One region of the Clostridium celatum genome, then DNA from elsewhere that is predicted to be linked to it. Evidence: riboswitches for the same ligand, from Rfam matches in the RefSeq annotation. Region 1 holds a riboswitch; each other region holds the start of a gene.
What was found. Region 1 has a riboswitch for lysine ahead of LPC13_RS06140 (Na+/H+ antiporter NhaC family protein). Riboswitches for the same ligand answer to the same signal wherever they lie in the genome.
Positions count from the first base shown of each region.

Region 1 (5,041 bases):
TTGCATTAGGTGTAATACTTATGATTTATTTATGTAATATTTTCAAAAGACCTGGTGCAATAAATATTACTTGTATAGCATTTTTAGGAGTAACTACAGCTCATGCTTATAGTGATCCTTTATTTTATGCTACAAATAGAATTATAGAAACTTTATTTGGAATAGTCATTTCAATATTAGTAAATAAACTTATAACACCCCCACCACATAAATAATTAGTAATTAATAAAAAACTAATTAGTATTTCTAACTGAAAAAGGTTGTGCTTTTGCACAACCTTTTTTTATAGCCCTTTTTATTTATTTTTCTTATTGCTTCAGCGTTATTCAACCTTTTAACGAATACTTAATTTTAATTTACATTAAGTACATTATCTTCTACAGGCGTAGCTTCCTCAACCTTTTTACCGAATATTTGCACCCCTACAAAAACTGCTAATATTGCTACTGGTAATACTATATATATTGGTAATCCAAATCCAGCTGGAATATATCCAAATAATATTGTAATTACTGCTACAAATAAAGAATACCAAATTTGAGTTTTAACATGCTCAATATGGTTGCATCCTGCACCCATTGATGAAAGTATTGTTGTATCTGATATTGGCGAGCAGTGATCTCCAAATATTGCTCCAGTTAATACCGCACTTGTACTAACAATTACAAATGACATTTCTGGATTTATTGAATATGCTAATGGCACTGCAAGTGGCATTAAAATCCCCATTGTTCCATATGCAGTTCCTGTTGCAAATGATATTACTGCACCTAATATAAATATTAAACTTGGTAGTAAAAAATATGGAATTGATCCTGATAATAAAGTTACTAAGTATTTAGCTGTACCTAATTCTTTTATAACTGAACTTAATGACCAAGCTAATATAAGAATTACTCCTGTAATTAATAATCCCTTCATACCATCAACCCAAACTTCAATAGCCTCACCAATTGTAAATATCTTTTTACAAACTGCCATTATTATAGCAACTATACTGGCAAGTAATGCTGATTGGAATAATGCCACTGATGCATCTGATGCGCTAAATGCCTGCTTTATAGCTTCAAAGGATGCTGGTGAATTAGTCATTAAATTAATAAGTTCAACATCTTCTCCACCCATTATTGCTGTATATCCACTATAGTAAAATGCTGCGATTGCCGCTACTATTAGAACTCCTATTGGAATTATTGCATTCCATATGCTTAATTGCACCCCTTCTTTAGGTTGCATTTCATCTTCTCCTTGAAGATTATCTACTGCAACTTCAGCTCCAATTTTTTGTCCATTTCTAGCTGCCATCTCGGCTTTTCTCATTGGTCCAAATTCTTTTAATAAAACTGCTGTTATAACTATAAATGCTAATATTAATATGTTATAAAATCTATATGGAATTGTTTGAAGAAATACTCCAAAAGCATCTGCTTGTACACCAATTCCTGTGAAAGCATCATTAATTAAACCAACTTCTAACCCTATCCAAGTAGAAATTATTGCAAGCCCTGCAATTGGAGCTGCTGTAGCATCTATAATAAATGCTAATCTTTCTCTAGAAATTTTCATTTTATCTGCAACTGGTCTCATTATTGGTCCAACAATTAACGCATTTGCATAATCATCAAAGAATACACATATTCCCATAAGCCAAGTAATTAATTGAGTACCTTTTGCTGTTTTAGCTCTTTTAGCTAAAGCTTCTGCTATAGCTTTTGCTCCTCCCATCTTAGCAACAAGATTTATAACACCACCAATTACTAAAACTTGAAGTATAATACCTGCATTCCAAGGATCAGCCAAAGAGTTTAATGCCCTATCTATAAAATCTAAAAATGATTGTATCAATGCACTAAAGACATTAAATCCTGTTAAATTTAATAAAAATCCTCCTGATAAGATACCTATAAACAACGAAACTACAACGTTTTTCGTTATAAATGCCAATACTATTGCAACTATTGGTGGTATTAATGTTAATAATCCAAACTTTTCTGAGTTCACCGTAGCTGAATCTATTTCAGCTGCAAATGCAAGTGTAGTTGATAAAACAAACACTAGCATGGTAAGTAGTAATACTCTGTAACTTCTTTTTTTCATTTTTATTCCCCCTTATTTCTATTTAAAAGCGAATAACAAGGGTACCCCAAACTAACCCAATAAAAAAGACCTTGAGTTAACACTCAAGGTCTTGATATACACTAAAAAAGTATAAAAATACAAGTCTCAAATGATAGCTCACCACAAAATATTTTGTGACAGTAGTACATATATTTTATGCACTCCCAGCTATACAACCTTAAAGCATCGGTTGTACGCTTCGGCGATAATTCCTTTCATATTGAATCATAGTGCTTTCCTCATCAATAATACTATTAATTAATCGCGCCTCTACCCTAATTTATTCACTTTTGTTACTTATTGATTAAATTATACAGTTTATTCTATTGTTTTTCAATACCATTTTATAACTTTTTTTCTTTTTTATTCTTAAAATTCTTTATTCATAAACTTTTCAATGTCTTCAACAGATTTTATTATATCCTTAGATAAGTTTATATTACCATCCTCTGTAACTAATATATCATCCTCAATTCTAATTCCAATACACTCTTCTTCTATATAAATTCCTGGTTCTACAGTAAACACTACTCCTGGAACAAAAGTTATATTTCTATGAGGTGTTTCAATATCGTGAGTATCCATTCCAAGACTATGACCTATACTATGATAATAATATTTTCTTACATCCTTTTTATCTTCAATAAGTCCTAACTTAATACATTCTTCAGCTATTAGTTCTGTTGCTTTATCATTAATTTCTTTGTATTTAACACCTGGCTTTATTAAGCTAATAATTTCTTCATTTACTCTTAAAACTGCATTATAAACTTCTTTTTGTCTTTCTGTAAACTTACCATTAACCGGGAATGTTCTCGAAATATCTGCATTATAGCAATTATATTGTGCACCTAAATCGAAAAGAATTAAATCATCATTCTTAAGTTCAGTATTATTATCTACATAATGAAGTATTGTTGCATTTTTTCCAGCTGCCGCAATAGTTGTAAATGCTAAATCATTTACCCCTTTAGTTTTGCAATTAAAATCAAAATATGCTTCTAACTCATATTCCTTTATTCCTGCTTTAGCCTCTTTCATTAATAATTCAATACCACTTTTAGTTATTTCAATAGCTTTTTTTATATTTTCAACTTCTTTTTCTGATTTAACTAATCTACATTCACCAATAATGCTATAAATATTATTAACTCTTACCTGAGGATATTTACTTACTACTTTTTGTGCGTATTTATGAGATATTGTATCGTCACTATTTGCACTAAGTCTATCTAAATCTAAATATAAATTTATCTCTTCCTTCATTGTTAAAAGCCTATGTATTTCATTTTCGAATTGGCTTTTAAACTTTACTTCCTCAACTTCAGCAAGTGAAATCGCCTCATCCTTACGTATACTTTTACCAACCCACTTTTCTAGTTCTTCATCAATATCTTTAATAAAAAGACATGAATTCTTAACTCCTTTTAATTTCGACATGACTAAAACATGTTCTTCTTCTTTTATTCCTGTTAAATAATAAAAATTTCTATTTGGTGTAAATGGATAGCTCTCATCTCCAGTCTTTTTAGGTGCCTTTCCTGCAAATAAAACAACTATTGAATTATCCTTTATTTTTTCTAATACATTTTCTCTGTTAATCTTATACATATTTTTATCCATAGCCCTATCTCCTCTTAAAATTTATTCTGCTGCTAATAATTTTACACTTCTTACATTTGGTAACGAATTTAATCTTGCTGCTAATTGGCTTATACTTTTTTCCATATGTGAAATATCAATAGTTACTGTAACATTTGCACATAAGTTTATTGGAATATCTTGATTTATTGTTAGTATATTACCTTTATAGAAAGCTATACAGTCCAATACTTTAGATAAGGTTCCTGATTTATGTGACATCAAAACTATTAATGTTACCTTTTTTGACTTCATTTCTTCTGCCATTGGAAAAATATCATCTTTATATTTATAATACGTACTTCTACTTATCCCTACAGTCCTAATAGCCTCACTAACATCTTTAGATTTTCCAAGCGAAATAATTTCCTTCACTTCTATTACCTTTTTAAATATCTCTGGTAATGATTTTTCATTTACAATATAAAACTTCTCCATCCCCATAATCATTCTCCATTCGATTCTTTTAGTAATATTATACAACCAAAATTTACACCTTACCAATAAAAATTTACATATTACTCTTTTAATGTAAATAGAGTTGTATTACGAATAACCGTGATGTCAAAAAATTTTATATATTACCTTGAGAAATTATTATAATTTTACTGTACCATAAAATCTTGATTAGATTTTATAGAACAAAATATTAGCTTACATATTTTATTCTATAATAGTTAAAAAGTTAATTAAAAAAGTAATGATATAACTGAAAAGAATACATATGATAAACCTTAGAATTTAATTCTTAGTGAAATCATATCAATTTTGGGAATGTCACATCATCACTTTTTCGTTTAACTTTAAAGTATCATTATTTTTACCATTAGGATTGCCATAATTATTGCTGTCATATCTGCCATTACTGCTGCCCATACTGTATGCCTCGTTTTTTTAATTTTAACTGCACCAAAGTATACTGTTACAGTATAAAATATTGTTTCCGTTGTTCCCATTATTACAGATGAAATTAATCCTATTGCTGTATCTGGCCCATAATTTTTTAATATATCTGTAAATATCCCCATAGCTCCACTACCAGAAAGTGGTTTTATTAAAACTAAAGGAACAACTTCTTTAGGTAGGTCTATCAATTTACAAATAGGTGAAATTGCATTGTTTAACATATCTAAAAGCTTAGCCTCTCTAAAAATATGCACAGCTATAATCATAGCTAAAAGATACGGAAAAATATTAACACATACTTTTAATCCATCTTTTGCTCCTTCTATAAACCAATCATATACTTTTCTACCTTTTATCATTCCATAAGTAATAATAA
Region 1 covers NZ_JAJKGM010000009.1:70,137-75,177, reverse strand. Annotated here, with positions in the region: gene LPC13_RS06145 (FUSC family protein) at 1-215, shown strand, start outside; gene LPC13_RS06140 (Na+/H+ antiporter NhaC family protein) at 352-2,097, opposite strand; lysine riboswitch at 2,224-2,399, opposite strand; gene LPC13_RS06135 (aminopeptidase P family protein) at 2,488-3,741, opposite strand; gene LPC13_RS06130 (ACT domain-containing protein) at 3,763-4,197, opposite strand; gene LPC13_RS06125 (spore maturation protein) at 4,563-5,041, opposite strand, start outside.

Region 2 (5,041 bases), on a different contig from region 1:
AACATTTACAACTTCATTCATTTTATATAAACGATTATCATAATTGTCATCTTGGGCTGTAACTGGATTTGGTGTCATTAATATTATTTTTTTATCTTTTTCTAATAGATTTTCAACAATGCTTATTAGATTGCTATGTAATATTTTCATTCCATTGTTTACCTTTCTATCATTAGCTCCAATCATTAAAATTATTATATTGTCATTTATATCATATAACTTATTTAAATTATCTTTTACTTGACTAGAATTTATTCCACTACATCCATTGTTTATTACTTTACTATATTTAAATCTTTCATTAATATATTTTTTAAAAAGTGATGCCCAGCATTTTTCTCCTAATTGTCTTTTGTAGCAAATACCATCTATATTTATAATTACTTCTCCATTCCTATTATCATCTAAACTCCCTGCTCCTGCTGTAATACTATCTCCTATTAACCTTATAACTATATTATTTTCCATATCTCCCCTTTTTATATCATCATAAAACATAATTTAATTCTTCTCCTACTTTTTATATTTCCATATATTTCTCTTGTATTATAGTATATCTTAATAATTTTTAATATAAAAAAATGGCAAATAACATTAATTATGTTATTTGCCATTTTTACCTATAAATTTATTTTATATTAATCTATCTTATTTTTATGATGATTATATATATATACTGGAATTCCTATTAACATTAATATAAAGCCCCACATTACAGTTTCTGCTCCTGAACCGTATATAGTCCATATTAAATATATAAATGCTAATAGTGGTAATATTGATTTTTTAATAAATAACTTAAAGTTAAATTCTTTTTCTTCTTTAAATGTAAGCATTATTTCTGCAGAAACACTTAAAAGATAAACTGGTAAATATGATAACGTTGCAAGGATAGTTATAAATGTAAATGCATCTACCATCCCTTTTTGGAAATTCATAATCAATAAAATATTAACTAATATAGAACCAAATATTAATGAATTTACAGGAGTGCCTGTTTTTTCACTAATCTTTCCAAAAAACTTAGGGAATACTCCATCTTCACCTGCTGCATAAGCAACTCTAGCTGTTGATAAAAGCCATCCTACTACTGTTCCTAAAATACAAATAACTACTGCAATTGTTAATATCTTTCCAATATTACTTCCTAAAGCATTAGTAAGTATATCAGTAAGTGGTGCTGTACTTTGAGCTAGTGAAACATTATCCATTGCCCCCATACTTGCTATACTTATTGCTAAGTATATAATAGCCGCAATAATCAATCCGTAAATTGTGCTTTTTCTTACATTCTTTTCGGGATCTTTAAGTTCTCCAGCTGTAACTGTTGCACTTTCAAGTCCTATAAATGCCCATAAAGTTGATGTGGCTGCAAGTGGAACTGTACTTAATCCCTTTCCTTCTGGATACATAGGAAATATATTTGCTGAATCAAAATTTAAAAATGCGACTATAACAAATAATGCAAAAAATACTATTTTAAATACTGTTGTAAAAGCCTGAATTTTACCTGCTTTCTTTACTCCTGCTACATTTATAAATGTAAATATCCATAAAATTGAACTTGAGAATATTATTGATACTATTGGATTATTTAGTTGTGGAAATACTGCTGATGCATAACTTGTAACTGCAACTATTATTGCTGCATTTCCAATCCATGAACCATTCCAATAAAGCCACGCACTTAAAAATCCTGCAAAATCCCCAAATGCCTCTTTAGTGTAACAATACGCTCCACCTGTTGATGGATATTTAGTACCCATATTTGCAAATGATATTGCAATAAAAATTGAACCTATTGTAGTTAAAATCCATGCTATTATTGTAGCTCCTGGTCCTGACACTTGAGCAAGTGTTGATGGTAGCATAAATACACCAGAACCAATCATGTTACCGCAAACAAGCATAGTAGCCATGAAAAGGCTAATTTCTCGTTTTAAACTTTTGTTTTCCATTTTTTCCTCCTTAGTTTGGGGTAAAAAAATAAGCCCAAAAGGCTAATCTTTGAGCTTGTACTTACACATAAACAAACACAAAGATAGCTCTCCACAATTATTATTGTGACAGTTTTGCATATATTTTATGCAACCCCAGCATATAGATTTAAAGCATCCTCTATATACTTCGGCAATACTACCTTTTATATTAATTCATCGTGCTTAACTCCATAATATTACTCTTTAATATTGCAACCTCTATCTTTACCCGAATATTTAATTACACTATCAAGTTAAATTTATAATTATTAAAATTTATACTTAATTTCTGTGTTTTTATACATAAATATTCTAACAAATTTTTCTTTAAAGTCAACAATTATAGTAGCTTTTAATATAAATACTTTTTAACATAATATCTAAATAATCTATTTTCATCTACAAAATATCTTATTTTTACTATTATATTTAACATATTGTAACTCCTTAACATATCATACATATAATATATCATAAGTCAACATCCTTTATATATTAAATAACAAAGGAGGAGCCTTTTGATGTATAACTTTAAAAATACTACTCTTACTAATGGTTTTGACAGAAGCAATTTAAATAATGCACAACAAAATAATTATGCATGGTCTATAAGTGAGTTAGACAAATATATTTATATTGGTACTGGACGTAATATCCCATATAATATTTTAAAATCAATTAACTCTTCTATAATTCCTCCTAACTCTATTACTCCTAATCCAGTAGATAATTTACCGGAAATCTGGAGATATCGTAAAAATTGCTCTTTACCTTTGGAAAAAGTATATACTGCCCCTGACTTTACCAATATATCTGGCTTTAGATATATGATTACTCACAAGCCTTTTAATAGAGACACTTTTCTTTATGCAGCTAGTTATGGCGGACCTAATGTTATAGTATTTAAATCTACCAATGGTGTAAACTGGTTTCCATTAACTGATACAGTTCTTAAAGGTACTTCTTCAAGAGCTATGTTAACCCATCTTGGCAAGCTTTATATAGCTACTATTGATGAGGCTAATCCAAGCCCTTATCCTCAACTTTATAGAAGTGTTGATCCTCAATATTATTCATGGGAACCTGTTATAGATAATACAGCACCTAATTTTAATCCTTCTTTAAATCCTTCTGGCTCAATTAGTAATATGGCTATATTCAATAATAAAATTTATGTTGCTACTAGTAGCTCTGACGGTGCTGCTGTTTGGAGAACAAATGGTCCTGAACCAAAATTAAATGACTGGACATTAATAGTAGATAAAGGATTTGGAGATGCAGCTAACAAGTATATCTTAAGTATTGGTGTTTATAAAAATTATCTTTATGTAAGTGGAACTAAACAATTACCACTTGCTTGGTTAATTCCACTTGGTTGTGATATTATAAGAATTTCAAAAACTGATAGATGGGATTTAGTTGTCGGTGGTCCAGCTTTGATTCCTTCTATACCAACAAAAGGTGTTAGAAATAAAAGCTTATCTGGATTATACTCTGGATTTAATAATCCATTTAATGTGTATGCATGGCAAATAAAGCAATATAATGATAAATTATTAATTTCAACCTTTGATGATTCTATAAACATGGAGGTTATTTTAGATACTCTTCTCTACAATAAAATAGAAATTCAAAATTTAATTGGCAAGCTTGCAACTAATACTATTATAAAAATATATAAAAATATTGTTGAATTATTAAATGAATCAAAATATCCATTCGGATTTGATCTTTATGAGTCAACTGATGGTATACACTTTACTCCAGTGTTATTAAACGGATTCTGTAATAAATATAATTATGGAGGTCGTTTATTATATGTAAATTCATCAAATGATCTTTATATCGGAACAGCTAATCCATTCCAAGGTTGTGAAGTTTGGAAGGCTAAGTATGAAGCATGTAGTAATCACTGTCATTCATATCATCATAATTATAGCTATCTTTTTTATATTAGAAAGGAACTAGCTGAAAATTATAACCTTCTAAAAACTTATATGCCAACTATCTTAAAATTTATTAGTAAAAATTAATATTATGACTATGCTGAATTACTAAATTTTATATTAATATATCCTTGTAAAATTATAGTTTTATATTCATCTTAAATATTATTATGTAGAAACATTAAATTTTATTTAGACTAAATCAAAATATTTATAAACTCCTAATTTTGAAATAAGTTTTCGGAATCTATTATTCTTAATTTTGATTTAGCCTCTTTTTCATTATTAATAATTTTTATTTTTTAAATCTAGTTGCATAACCACACTTCTTACATAATTCTTCAACAGCTCTTCTTCTTGAAAAACCATCATAAATATCTCTTGCCCTTTTATCTTCTACTATATCTTTCAGCGACTTTTCAAAAATATTGCCTAAATTTATATTTCCCTCGCTATCTAAACAACATGGAACTACTGTTCCATCTACTAATATTCCAATTTGATTTCTAAGACCATGGCAAAATACTTCTTCTCCTAGACTATCTATTTGAATATCTGGCCATTCAAACTTTTCTGCCATATTTAAATAAACCTTATCTTTTAGTTTAATTCTATTAGTCTCCTGTAATTTTTCACCTATTGAAAAATCTAACTCTAAGTTTTCTTCTAGCATTTTTAGAATATCACTATTAAGGCCATTGGCTCCTTTTAAATCATTGTTATCCATATTCCACAATCTTATGGCACAAATTATATCACTATTAGATCTAGCTTTTGTAATAAAATCTGTAACATTATTTATATAATCCTCAAGCTCAACAGTTTTTTCATTAGCTTCAAAACTATGAAGCGAAATATTAATTTGTCTTAATGCTTTTGAATTTATAAGCTTATCCTCTACTTTTTTTAATAATGTTCCATTTGTAGTTAAATTCACTTTTAAATGATTTTTATAACTTTCCTCTAAAAAATAATCTATATTTTCATTAAGTAAGGGCTCTCCCATTAAGTGAAAATATATGTGATCTGTAAATGGTTTTACTTCCTTTAAAATATGTAAAAATTCTTCTTTTCCCATAAACTTATATTTTCTATTTGTCTTTGGACAAAAATTGC
Region 2 covers NZ_JAJKGM010000026.1:19,687-24,727, reverse strand. Annotated here, with positions in the region: gene LPC13_RS11275 (SGNH/GDSL hydrolase family protein) at 1-498, opposite strand, end outside; gene LPC13_RS11270 (APC family permease) at 639-1,958, opposite strand; lysine riboswitch at 2,035-2,209, opposite strand; gene LPC13_RS11265 (hypothetical protein) at 2,501-4,012, shown strand; gene LPC13_RS11260 (radical SAM/SPASM domain-containing protein) at 4,221-5,041, opposite strand, start outside.
Region 2: it holds a riboswitch for lysine, as region 1 does, so the genes downstream of both, LPC13_RS11270 (APC family permease) here and LPC13_RS06140 (Na+/H+ antiporter NhaC family protein) in region 1, are expected to answer to the same signal.

Region 3 (5,041 bases), on a different contig from region 1:
TTACACACATTTGCAAAGCATATGAGTGACCCATCTCCAAACTGGCATGGATTAACTTTAGAAGAATCTGAAGAATTAAGTCCAGTAATTGAAGAATTCACAAGAAAGTTATTTGCAAATGAATCAATTTTAGAATATAGCAAAGTTGTTTTAGCTGAATATCAAGAAATATTAGATGCTACTAATAACTTCGCAACAAAATCTCAAAATGAATTATTAAAGAGTGAAATTAAAGGCTGGGTTGATTCTTTAAGAGATGTAGTTGAGTCAACTATGGCATATGTAAATTCAGCAGTTGCTTTTGAATTAGGAAACTATGATGAAGCTATGAGATACTATGTTAAAGGTGAAGAAGAATATACTGCTTCAAGAGCTCATAGAGTTCCAGCAATAAATAATGGACAAACTAGACCAGAACCAGGTACAAAACGTTTAGTACCATTTGCAAAAGATTTATCTAGATTAATCAGTGATAAATTCACTCAATTAATTAATCCAGATGAAACTAAATTAACACTTTTCCCTTACACAAATATGAGACCTAACTTATATTGGGGACATATTCAAAACATAGTAGATGGTGATAATGCTAGATTATCATGTATGTGGGTACGTGGAAGTGCTAGAGAAGGTGATTATGTTGCTGTAGAATTAAGTCAAGTAACAGAAATCAATAATATAATATTTGAGCATGGTGAACCAGGTGCTGGAGATGGATTCAATTATGTTAAATTCCAATACTCTATGGATGGAGAAAATTGGACAGATTTAAATGATCAAGCATATGGTCCAAATCTTCAAAAAATAGTTATAGACAACTTAAATGTAACAGCTAAGTATGTAAGAGCTATACCAACAGGTGAAATTTTAAATAACTGGATATCAGTTAGAGAATTCTCAGTAAATAAAGATGATGCAGATCATATTGTAAGAAATGTTTATACGAATGTTGAAGCATTAGCAGACAATAAAGTAGATATTTTACCATCTAATGCAACACTTGCAGATGTAAATGGTATTACATTAGCTGAAGGTCAATATATTGGTATAAAATTAAATAAAATTAGAGAATTAACAAATATTATTGCTGAAATTACAAACAATGATAAGTTAACATTAGAAACATCAATCAATGGTGTTGAATGGACAACTGTGGAAAATACAACTAATAAAGTAGCAGCACGTTATGTTCGTATTGTTAATAATACAAAAGATGCAGTTACATTTGATGTTACAAGTTTAGCAGTAGAGTACTCAGATACTGATGTTACATTTGATATAAGACCAGCTGCAGAAGCTAAATTTGAACCAACTAACTTAATTGATGGTAAATTAAGCACAGCATTTAAACCACAAGTAAATGCACCTAAGACAGGTAGTCTTGTATACAAAATTTCTGATAACACAGAAATAACTAGCTTTACTATAATACAAGCTCCATCAACTACTTCAGATGCAGTTGTTTCAGTAAGAACTGAAAATGGTTGGGTTGAAATTGGTTCATTAGGAACTATCACAAACTCTTTCGATACATCTAACTTTAAGAATGTATTTGAAATAAAGGTTGCATGGGATGGAGTAGCTCCAACACTTTATGAAATAGGAACTTCAACAATGAAAGATGTTGTAGAAGTTAATAAGGCTGAATTAGAAGAATTAATCGCTAAGGCTGAAGTGCTTAAGGCTGAAGAATATACAACTGAAACATGGTCAGTATTAGAAAATGCATTAAAAGATGCTAAAGCTGTAATGGCTAATGAAGAAGCTACTCAAGAAGAAGTTAATAATGCAGTTGTTAAATTAAATGAAGCTATTGAAGCTTTAGTTAAAAATACAGAAACTCCAGATGAAGATAATAAACCAGGAGACGATAACAATTCAGGTGATGACAATAATTCAGGAGATGACAACAAGCCAAGTGAAGATGTTAAACCAGTACCTCCAACAACTGGTGGAAACAATTCAGGAAATGGATCAACAAATAACAAACCAGGTAAAGGGGAATTACCTAACACTGGAGGACAATCAGCAGCTATAGCACTTACTATTGGTGGAATTATATCAACATTAGGTGCAGTAGGACTGAAAAAAAGAAAGTAACATTGCGATAATATATAATAAGTAACAATGTATAAATAAGAAAATAAAAAGTGATGATACAACATTGTAGAAGTTTATATTCTAAAAATGTGTATCATCATTTTTTATTTGATATTATATTTTTTATATTAATTAAAATAAAAAAAGGAGCAGGGGAATACTCCTTTGTAAAATGGGGGACGAGATATATAATAATATATCTGTTTACAATTATGGTCCATATTGGAATTTTTATTCAAAAATAATAAAAAAATTTATTTTATTAAAATCCACTTTTATATTTGTCTAAAAGTGGAGAATGAGTAATAGTGAAATTTAAAAAATATTGTATAAAAATTTAGAAATACGAATAAAAATAAATTAATGCTTTACTTCATTTGTAGTATAATGTATACTTATAGTATAAAATGAAAAGTAAATATAAAGTGGATAGAGGTTGCGATATTTAATAGTATGTTTACAGAGTTAAGCAGCAAGGAAGTAAACAGAAAGGAAATTTCGCCGAAACATATAACTGAAGCTTTAAGGTTATTATGTTGGGGTTATATAGAATATGTATAACACTGTCACAAAAAGGATTTGTGATGAGCTATTACTATGGACAGAACTTTAATAATAAGTAATTATTAAGGAAAAGGTAAGTACAGTCTTGAGTAATAATCTCAAGGCTTTTTTTATTGAGATGTATGTAAGTAATAAAAATGTCTAACAAATCAAAGCGTGAAGAGCTATCACTAAAGATGAAGAGTTAGAAGTTTAATACTTAGATAGTATGATTAGATTTCCTTGAGTCTTGAGTGATAATGCTCAAGACTTTTATTTTTTAGGAGGAGTTTAAATTATGCAAAACGTTGCAGAAGAAAGAAAAAGAGGATTTTTTAGTAAATTTTCTAATGGTGTAAAAATACCACATACTTTAGTTATTATTTTTGCAATAATAGTACTAGTTGCCATAGCAACATACATAGTTCCAGGGGGAGCTTATGAAAGAGTAGTAACAGAAGTTAATGGTCAAAGTAGAACTGTAGTTTTAAATGGATCATTCCAATATGTTCAAAATGAGTCACAAGGATTATTCCAGGTTATGCAAGCACCAGTACAAGGTATTGAGCAAGCAGCAGAAATTATTGCTTTCTTATTTGTAGTAGGTGGAGCATTTAGTTTAATAACAAGAACAAAAGCTATTGATTCAGCTATAGCTAAGGTTGTATCTGCATTTAAAGGTGCTGAAATATTAATTATTCCTATAGTATTTGTAATGTTCTCATTAGGTGGAGCAACTTTTGGTATGACTGAAGAAGCTATACCGTTTATAACAATATTAGTTCCATTAATGCTAGCACTTGGATTTGATAGTATATTAGCAGTTGGAATTAGTTATTTAGCATGTATCGTAGGGTTTGCATCAGCTATGCTTAACCCATTTACAGTAGGAATTGCACAATCAATTGCTGAAATTCCATTATTCTCAGGGGTTGCATATAGAACTATTATATGGGTTATTACAACAGCAGTAACAATTGCATTCTTAATGATTTATGCAGTTAAGATTAAGAAAAACCCAGAATTTAGTCCAATGTACAAACTAGATAAAGAAAAACATGAAAAATTAGCACAAACTCAAAGTGAAGAAATTAAATTTACAATTCAACATAAAATTATTATAGCTTTAATAGGTGTTTGTTTAGCCGTTGTTATATGGGGAGTATTAACTCAAGGATTCTGGATTCCAGAAATAGCAGCAGTATTCTTAATAACAGGTGTTGTTTCAGGAATAATCGGTGGATTAAAAGCAGATGAAATGGCAAATGCATTTATAGATGGAGCTAAGGATATGATAGGAGCTGCAATGATAATTGGATTTGCAAGAGCTATAGTAATAATAGCTGAAAATGCTCAAATCATAGATACAATATTATATGGTTTATCATCATTTATAGGTAAGTTACCATCATTATTAGCTGCATGTGTTATGTTACCAGTTCAAATGTTTATAAACTTCTTTGTTATTTCAGGTTCAGGACAAGCAGCATTAACTATGCCAATATTAGCACCACTTGGTGATTTACTTGATATATCAAGACAAACAACAGTTTTAATATTCCAATTAGGGGATGGTTTCTCAAATGCTATATTCCCAACATCAGGAGTATTAATGGCTTGTTTAGGAATGGCAGGAATACCATATTCAAAATGGTTTAAATGGATAATGCCATTACAAATCATACTATTTGCATTAGGTATAATATTCATAACTTGCGCTATGCTAATGGGATGGGCATAAAGGAACAAGAATAACCGTTAACGAAAAAATGAAAATATAACTTACAGAAACTGATATGATTTCACTAAGAATTTATATCATTATTTCCAGAAAAACTGCTAAAGTCCTAAAGCACCCTTAACGGTTGCATCGACTTATTAACGCAGTTTTTCTTACAATAATGATTAAATTCTAGAGCTTATCATATATGTTTCTTCCAGTTATGTTTTCATTTTTTCTATGACTACTTCTTGTTTTAAATAAAGAGAACTATAAGCTAATTATTTGTCATTAAAAGATATAAGCTCAAAAGTTAACTATTTGTTGTTAAAAGATATAAGCTCAAAAGTTAACTATTTGTTGTTAAAAGGTATAAATAAAATTATAAGTTAGTTATTTGTTATTAAGGATGATAATGAATTAAAAATAGTTAGTATACCTAATTTAAAGAATTAAGTATTTATTATTTAATAATTGTAAGAAGTAAATAATTTAGGTTGAAATAAATAATAGTATTTTTATATAAGAGAAGTGTAAAGATAAAGATAGATATAGTGGGAGGTCGTTAGAATGAAAGAAAGATTATTTAGTGAAGGTCAATTAATTAAGGAAAGATTAGCTGAAATAAGTGATTATATTTATAGAAATCCTGAGCTTGGAAATGAGGAATATAAGGCA
Region 3 covers NZ_JAJKGM010000005.1:24,971-30,011, forward strand. Annotated here, with positions in the region: gene LPC13_RS03570 (beta-N-acetylglucosaminidase domain-containing protein) at 1-2,100, shown strand, start outside; lysine riboswitch at 2,523-2,700, shown strand; gene LPC13_RS03575 (YfcC family protein) at 2,942-4,384, shown strand; gene LPC13_RS03580 (M20 family metallopeptidase) at 4,934-5,041, shown strand, end outside.
Region 3: it holds a riboswitch for lysine, as region 1 does, so the genes downstream of both, LPC13_RS03575 (YfcC family protein) here and LPC13_RS06140 (Na+/H+ antiporter NhaC family protein) in region 1, are expected to answer to the same signal.

Region 4 (5,041 bases), on a different contig from region 1:
TCTGAATCGAATACTACCACATCACCACGTTTAAGTTTTTCTGGATTATATACTCTAGTAACAAATAATCTATCACCTACATTTAAAGTTGGTACCATTGATTCTGATGGTATTTTAACCTTAAATATAACGTATTTATTTATTAACGTAGCTAAAATTACGGCTATTACTATTGGTACAATCCAATCAAAGAAAAAATTTGATTTTTCAACCTTAGTTTTTTTGTCTCCCTTAGTATTATTGCCATTTATTTCATTATTCAATTCATCTTTTTCATTTATTAAACCACTATACATATCTACATCTTGTATATTGTTTTCTTCACCATTACTCACTATTCCCACATACCTTTCATTAAAGCATTAATTTTATTTTTTCTATCTATGGTTGCTTTTATATCTACATTAAATAAGCCACTTTCTTTTATTACGATATTTCCTTCTTTTATTTCACCCTCAATTAAGCTTTTATCTATTGTTAAAATATTTCCACAATCATCTTCTAAAACTACTGAGTTATTTTCTAATCTATCAATAATAAACATATTATTTTTCATGCTTAACTGCAGATATAAGCTGCCTTCACCTCTTTTCCAATTTGCTTTATATTAAAGTATACCACATTTATTGAATTCGTAATAGTATTAGAAAAATTATATCCCACAAATATGTCAAAACAGTTACAATCTAAAATATTATATCTGCAATCTCTAAAAAATTAATATTTTCTGATATATATTATAATATCTAAATATACTAAAAAATTCATAAATATGTAATGCTATAAGATACAATTAATAAAAATTTAACTATTTTCTTTAATTGTATTTTATAGAAAAATCATTAAATCATAAATTCTAGTTATGAAGTTAAAAGTATTAAAAACTATAATTTGCCGATTAATCTTGAGGTCTTTAAAACAAAAGCACACAGTAAGATTAAGTATTCTTACTGTGTGCTTTTATAATATCTGCTTGTATAATTTATTTTTCATAAAATATACGATATATTTTAAAGGATTAGCTGTTTAGATAAATCCTTTTGTAATTACACTTTATTATACTTCTAAGGATAAAAGATCCTCGTAGCTTTGTCTTTTTGATACTAAACGAGCTATTCCATCTTTTACGAAAACAACAGCTGCCCTTGGATTTTTATTATAGTTGCTTGCCATAGAGAATCCATATGCCCCTGTTGTAAACACGGCAAGCACATCTCCTCTTTTAGTTTCTTGAAGATTTATATCTTTTACAAATATATCGCCTGATTCGCAACACTTACCAGCAACTGTAACCATATTATCCTTTTTATAATTAACTTTATTAGCTATAGTCATATCATATTTTGCCCCATATAATGCAGGTCTTATATTATCAGTCATTCCTCCATCAACAGAAATATAAGTTCTTACTCCTTCTATTTCTTTTATTGCTCCAATAGTATATAGTGTTGTTCCTGCATTTCCTACTATTGATCTACCTGGCTCAATAGTTAAGATTGGTCTTTCTAATCCTAATTTTTCACAAACTTTATCTACCCTATTTAAAATAGCTTCGCAATATTCTCTTGTTTCTCTTGGTTTATCTTCATTAGTATAATGTATACCAAATCCTCCACCTAGATCTAACTCTGATATTATATGTCCTGTTTCTTTCTTAATATCATTTATAAAGCCTAACATAATTTCTGCTGCATCTTCAAATGGTGCTATATCAAAAATCTGCGAACCTATATGACAATGCAATCCTTTTAAATTTAAATTTTCATAATCTAATGCGTATTTAACAGCATTCATTATTGTATTTCCAACTGGTGCAAACCCGAATTTTGAATCTATTTGACCTGTTTTAATATAATCATGTGTATGAGCTTCAATACCTGGAGTTAATCTTAAATAAATATCCTGTTTTTTATTATATTTAGTTGCTATTTCATTTAATATAGTCATTTCTTCAATATTGTCTACTATAAATCTACCTACGCCTAACTTAACACCTAATTCAATTTCATCATAAGTCTTATTATTTCCATGGAAATACACCTTTTCTAAAGGAAATCCTGATTTATAGGCCGTATATAACTCTCCCCCCGAAACTACATCCAAGTAAAGTCCTTGCTCATTTATAAGCTTACACATAGCCATTGTTAAAAATGCCTTTCCTGCATAAGCCACTCTATTATTATTTTCTTTACATTTAAAATTTTTATAATAACTTTTACAAGTGTTTATTAAAAGTTCCTCATCCATTACATATAATGGCGACCCAAATTCACTAACTAAATTAGTAGAACTGACCCCTCCAATATATAATTCATTTTCTTTAATTTCCATTGCCCCAAATAACTTCATTGTATAACCCTCCAAACAAAAAATCCACTATAGATGTCCTATAGTGGTAGTTTTTACTTTATAATGCAATTTATTATTTCTTATAATAAAAATAATTTTCATCTTATTATCGCACCTTGTAGCCCTCCACTTACGTGACAGTTATGCATATATTTTATGCATACCCAGAAATAATCCTTTGCATAAATTACTCCTTCGGCTATTATACCTTTCATAAATTATCATCACTTGCCAGCTACAATTTATTACTATTTATAAATAGCACCTCTAACATAGGTATTCTATTAAATAAAATTCTAAACTTCAATCTAGATAATAAAACTTATTTTTTCATTCTAAAAAGAAGATGTTTCACTCAGAATATATTATATGCAGTCTTTTACAATAATAATACCACATTATTTTTACTAATTAAACAATATTTTTAAAATTGTCTATATTTATCCATTAAGTTACTCATTGTATCTCCGTTTGATGGAGGAGTATAAGTTATTGCATTTGCCCCTGCTTCTATTGTCTTTCTTATAGTTTGTTCATCTGGGCCTCCTGTTGCTATAACAGGAAAATCTGGAAACTCAGATCTTATTTTAGCCACTATTTCAGGTGTATTTTTTCCACCAGAAACATTTAAAATAGTTGCTCCTGCTTCTATTCTAGCTTTTATATCCTCATGAATTGAAACAACTGTAACTATTATTGGAATATCAATTGTTTCCTTAATTCTACTAACAACTTCATTTGAAGTTGGAGAATTAACAACTACTCCCATGGCACCTTTAAATTCTGCATCTAATGCTAAATTCACTACTCTTTTACCTTGAGTTATTCCTCCACCTACACCACAAAAAACTGGCACATCTGCAGCCATTACTAAAGCTGCTGTTATCAACGGTTGTGGAGTAAATGGATAAACTGCTATAATTGCATCTGCATTTGTATTCCTTATTATTGCAACATCAGTTGTAAATAATAACGATTTTATTCTTTTTCCAAATATTTTTATGCCTGAACAATCTCTTATGCATGGTGGCACTTCAACTACATGGCGTCTTAAAAGTCCTTTGATTTCAGGCACTTGCTTATGTTTTCTTTTTTCCATTTGAAACACCCCTATTATTTTTATATGTACTATTATACTATTTTGTCGAAATATTAAAAGAATTTAACCCTAAATACATTTAAATTTTACATTAAATACACCTTTTTTAACATATTATCATCTAATTATTTTCATATAAAAAAAATATTGTAAATTACATTTAAATATTTTTTCCTTATAAGGTATTTATATTGAAAATTTAAAATTATATCCTATACCTTTGTAATAATGGATTAACAAAATACTTTATTATAATGATATTGCTGCCATTAATATCATCTTTTAGAAAAAATATTTGAAAAATATTTCATAAAAATGATATATATCACATTATTTTCAGTGTTTTTTTTGTTAATATATATTTGAGGTGTATGTATATATGAAACAAATAAAAAACTTTTATTCTCCATATGTTATTCTTTTGGGGCTATATAGTTGTTTAATTATTTTTGCCTTTATTATTGATAGCCCAAAAGAAATATTTTATGGACTAAAATCAATAGTACTTTCTTCTGATATTTTAATAACTGATTATATGGAAGTAGGTGGTATTGGTGCAGCTTTAGTTAATGCTTCATTAACTAGTATACTTTCAATATTACTTTTAATATTAATAGGAATAAAACCAAATGGATCAACTATAATGGCGTTATGGCTTATGACTGGCTTCTCATTTTTAGGTAAAAATATCTTTAATATTTGGCCTATTATATTTGGTATATACTTATTCTCAAAATACCAAAGAGAACCTTTTCTTAATTATACCCTTGTTGCCCTATTAGGTACTTGCCTTTCTCCAATAGTAAGCCAATTAAGTTTTGCAAACGATAGTCATTCTTTTCTCTCTATATTACTTGGTATATCTGTTGGAATATTAGTAGGCTTTATCTTACCTCCAATTGCTTCTCATAGTGTTAAAGCCCATAATGGTTATAACTTATATAACATTGGATTTGCTAGTGGATTGCTTGGTACTTTATTAATGTCTATTTTAAGAGGTTTTGGAATAAATTTTGATAGTAGATTAATATGGCATACTGGAAGTAATAAATTACTTTTCTTAATAATATTGTTCTGTTGTATTTATTTAATTATATCTGGTTTATTGCTGGGCAATAATTCAAAGAAAAATTTAAAGCTTATAACAAATCAAACCGGTAGACTTATAAGTGATTTTTATTTACTATCAGGACCTACAACTTATATAAATATGGGTATACTTGGAATTTTGTCATCATTATTTGTATTATTTATAGGAAGTGATTTAAATGGTGCTACTATTTGTGGTATATTTACTATAATTGGTTTTGGAGCATTTGGTAAAAATATCAAAAATACTATCCCATTAATTATAGGATCTACTATAGCAGCAATATTTAATGTTAACGGATTAAATTATCCACCTATAATTTTATCTATATTATTTTCTACAACACTTGCTCCTATATCAGGTAAATTTGGTTGGAAAATAGGCATTGTGGCTGGATTAATGCATGTTAATATAGTTGCAAATACAGGCTATCTTCACGGTGGGCTAAATCTTTATAATAATGGTTTAGCTGGTGGTTTAGTTGCCATGATACTCCTTCCATT
Region 4 covers NZ_JAJKGM010000005.1:7,304-12,344, reverse strand. Annotated here, with positions in the region: gene lepB (signal peptidase I) at 1-335, opposite strand, end outside; gene LPC13_RS03520 (DUF3006 domain-containing protein) at 335-556, opposite strand; gene lysA (diaminopimelate decarboxylase) at 1,057-2,349, opposite strand; lysine riboswitch at 2,461-2,627, opposite strand; gene LPC13_RS03510 (beta/alpha barrel domain-containing protein) at 2,774-3,448, opposite strand; gene LPC13_RS03505 (DUF1576 domain-containing protein) at 3,828-5,041, shown strand, end outside.
Region 4: it holds a riboswitch for lysine, as region 1 does, so the genes downstream of both, lysA (diaminopimelate decarboxylase) here and LPC13_RS06140 (Na+/H+ antiporter NhaC family protein) in region 1, are expected to answer to the same signal.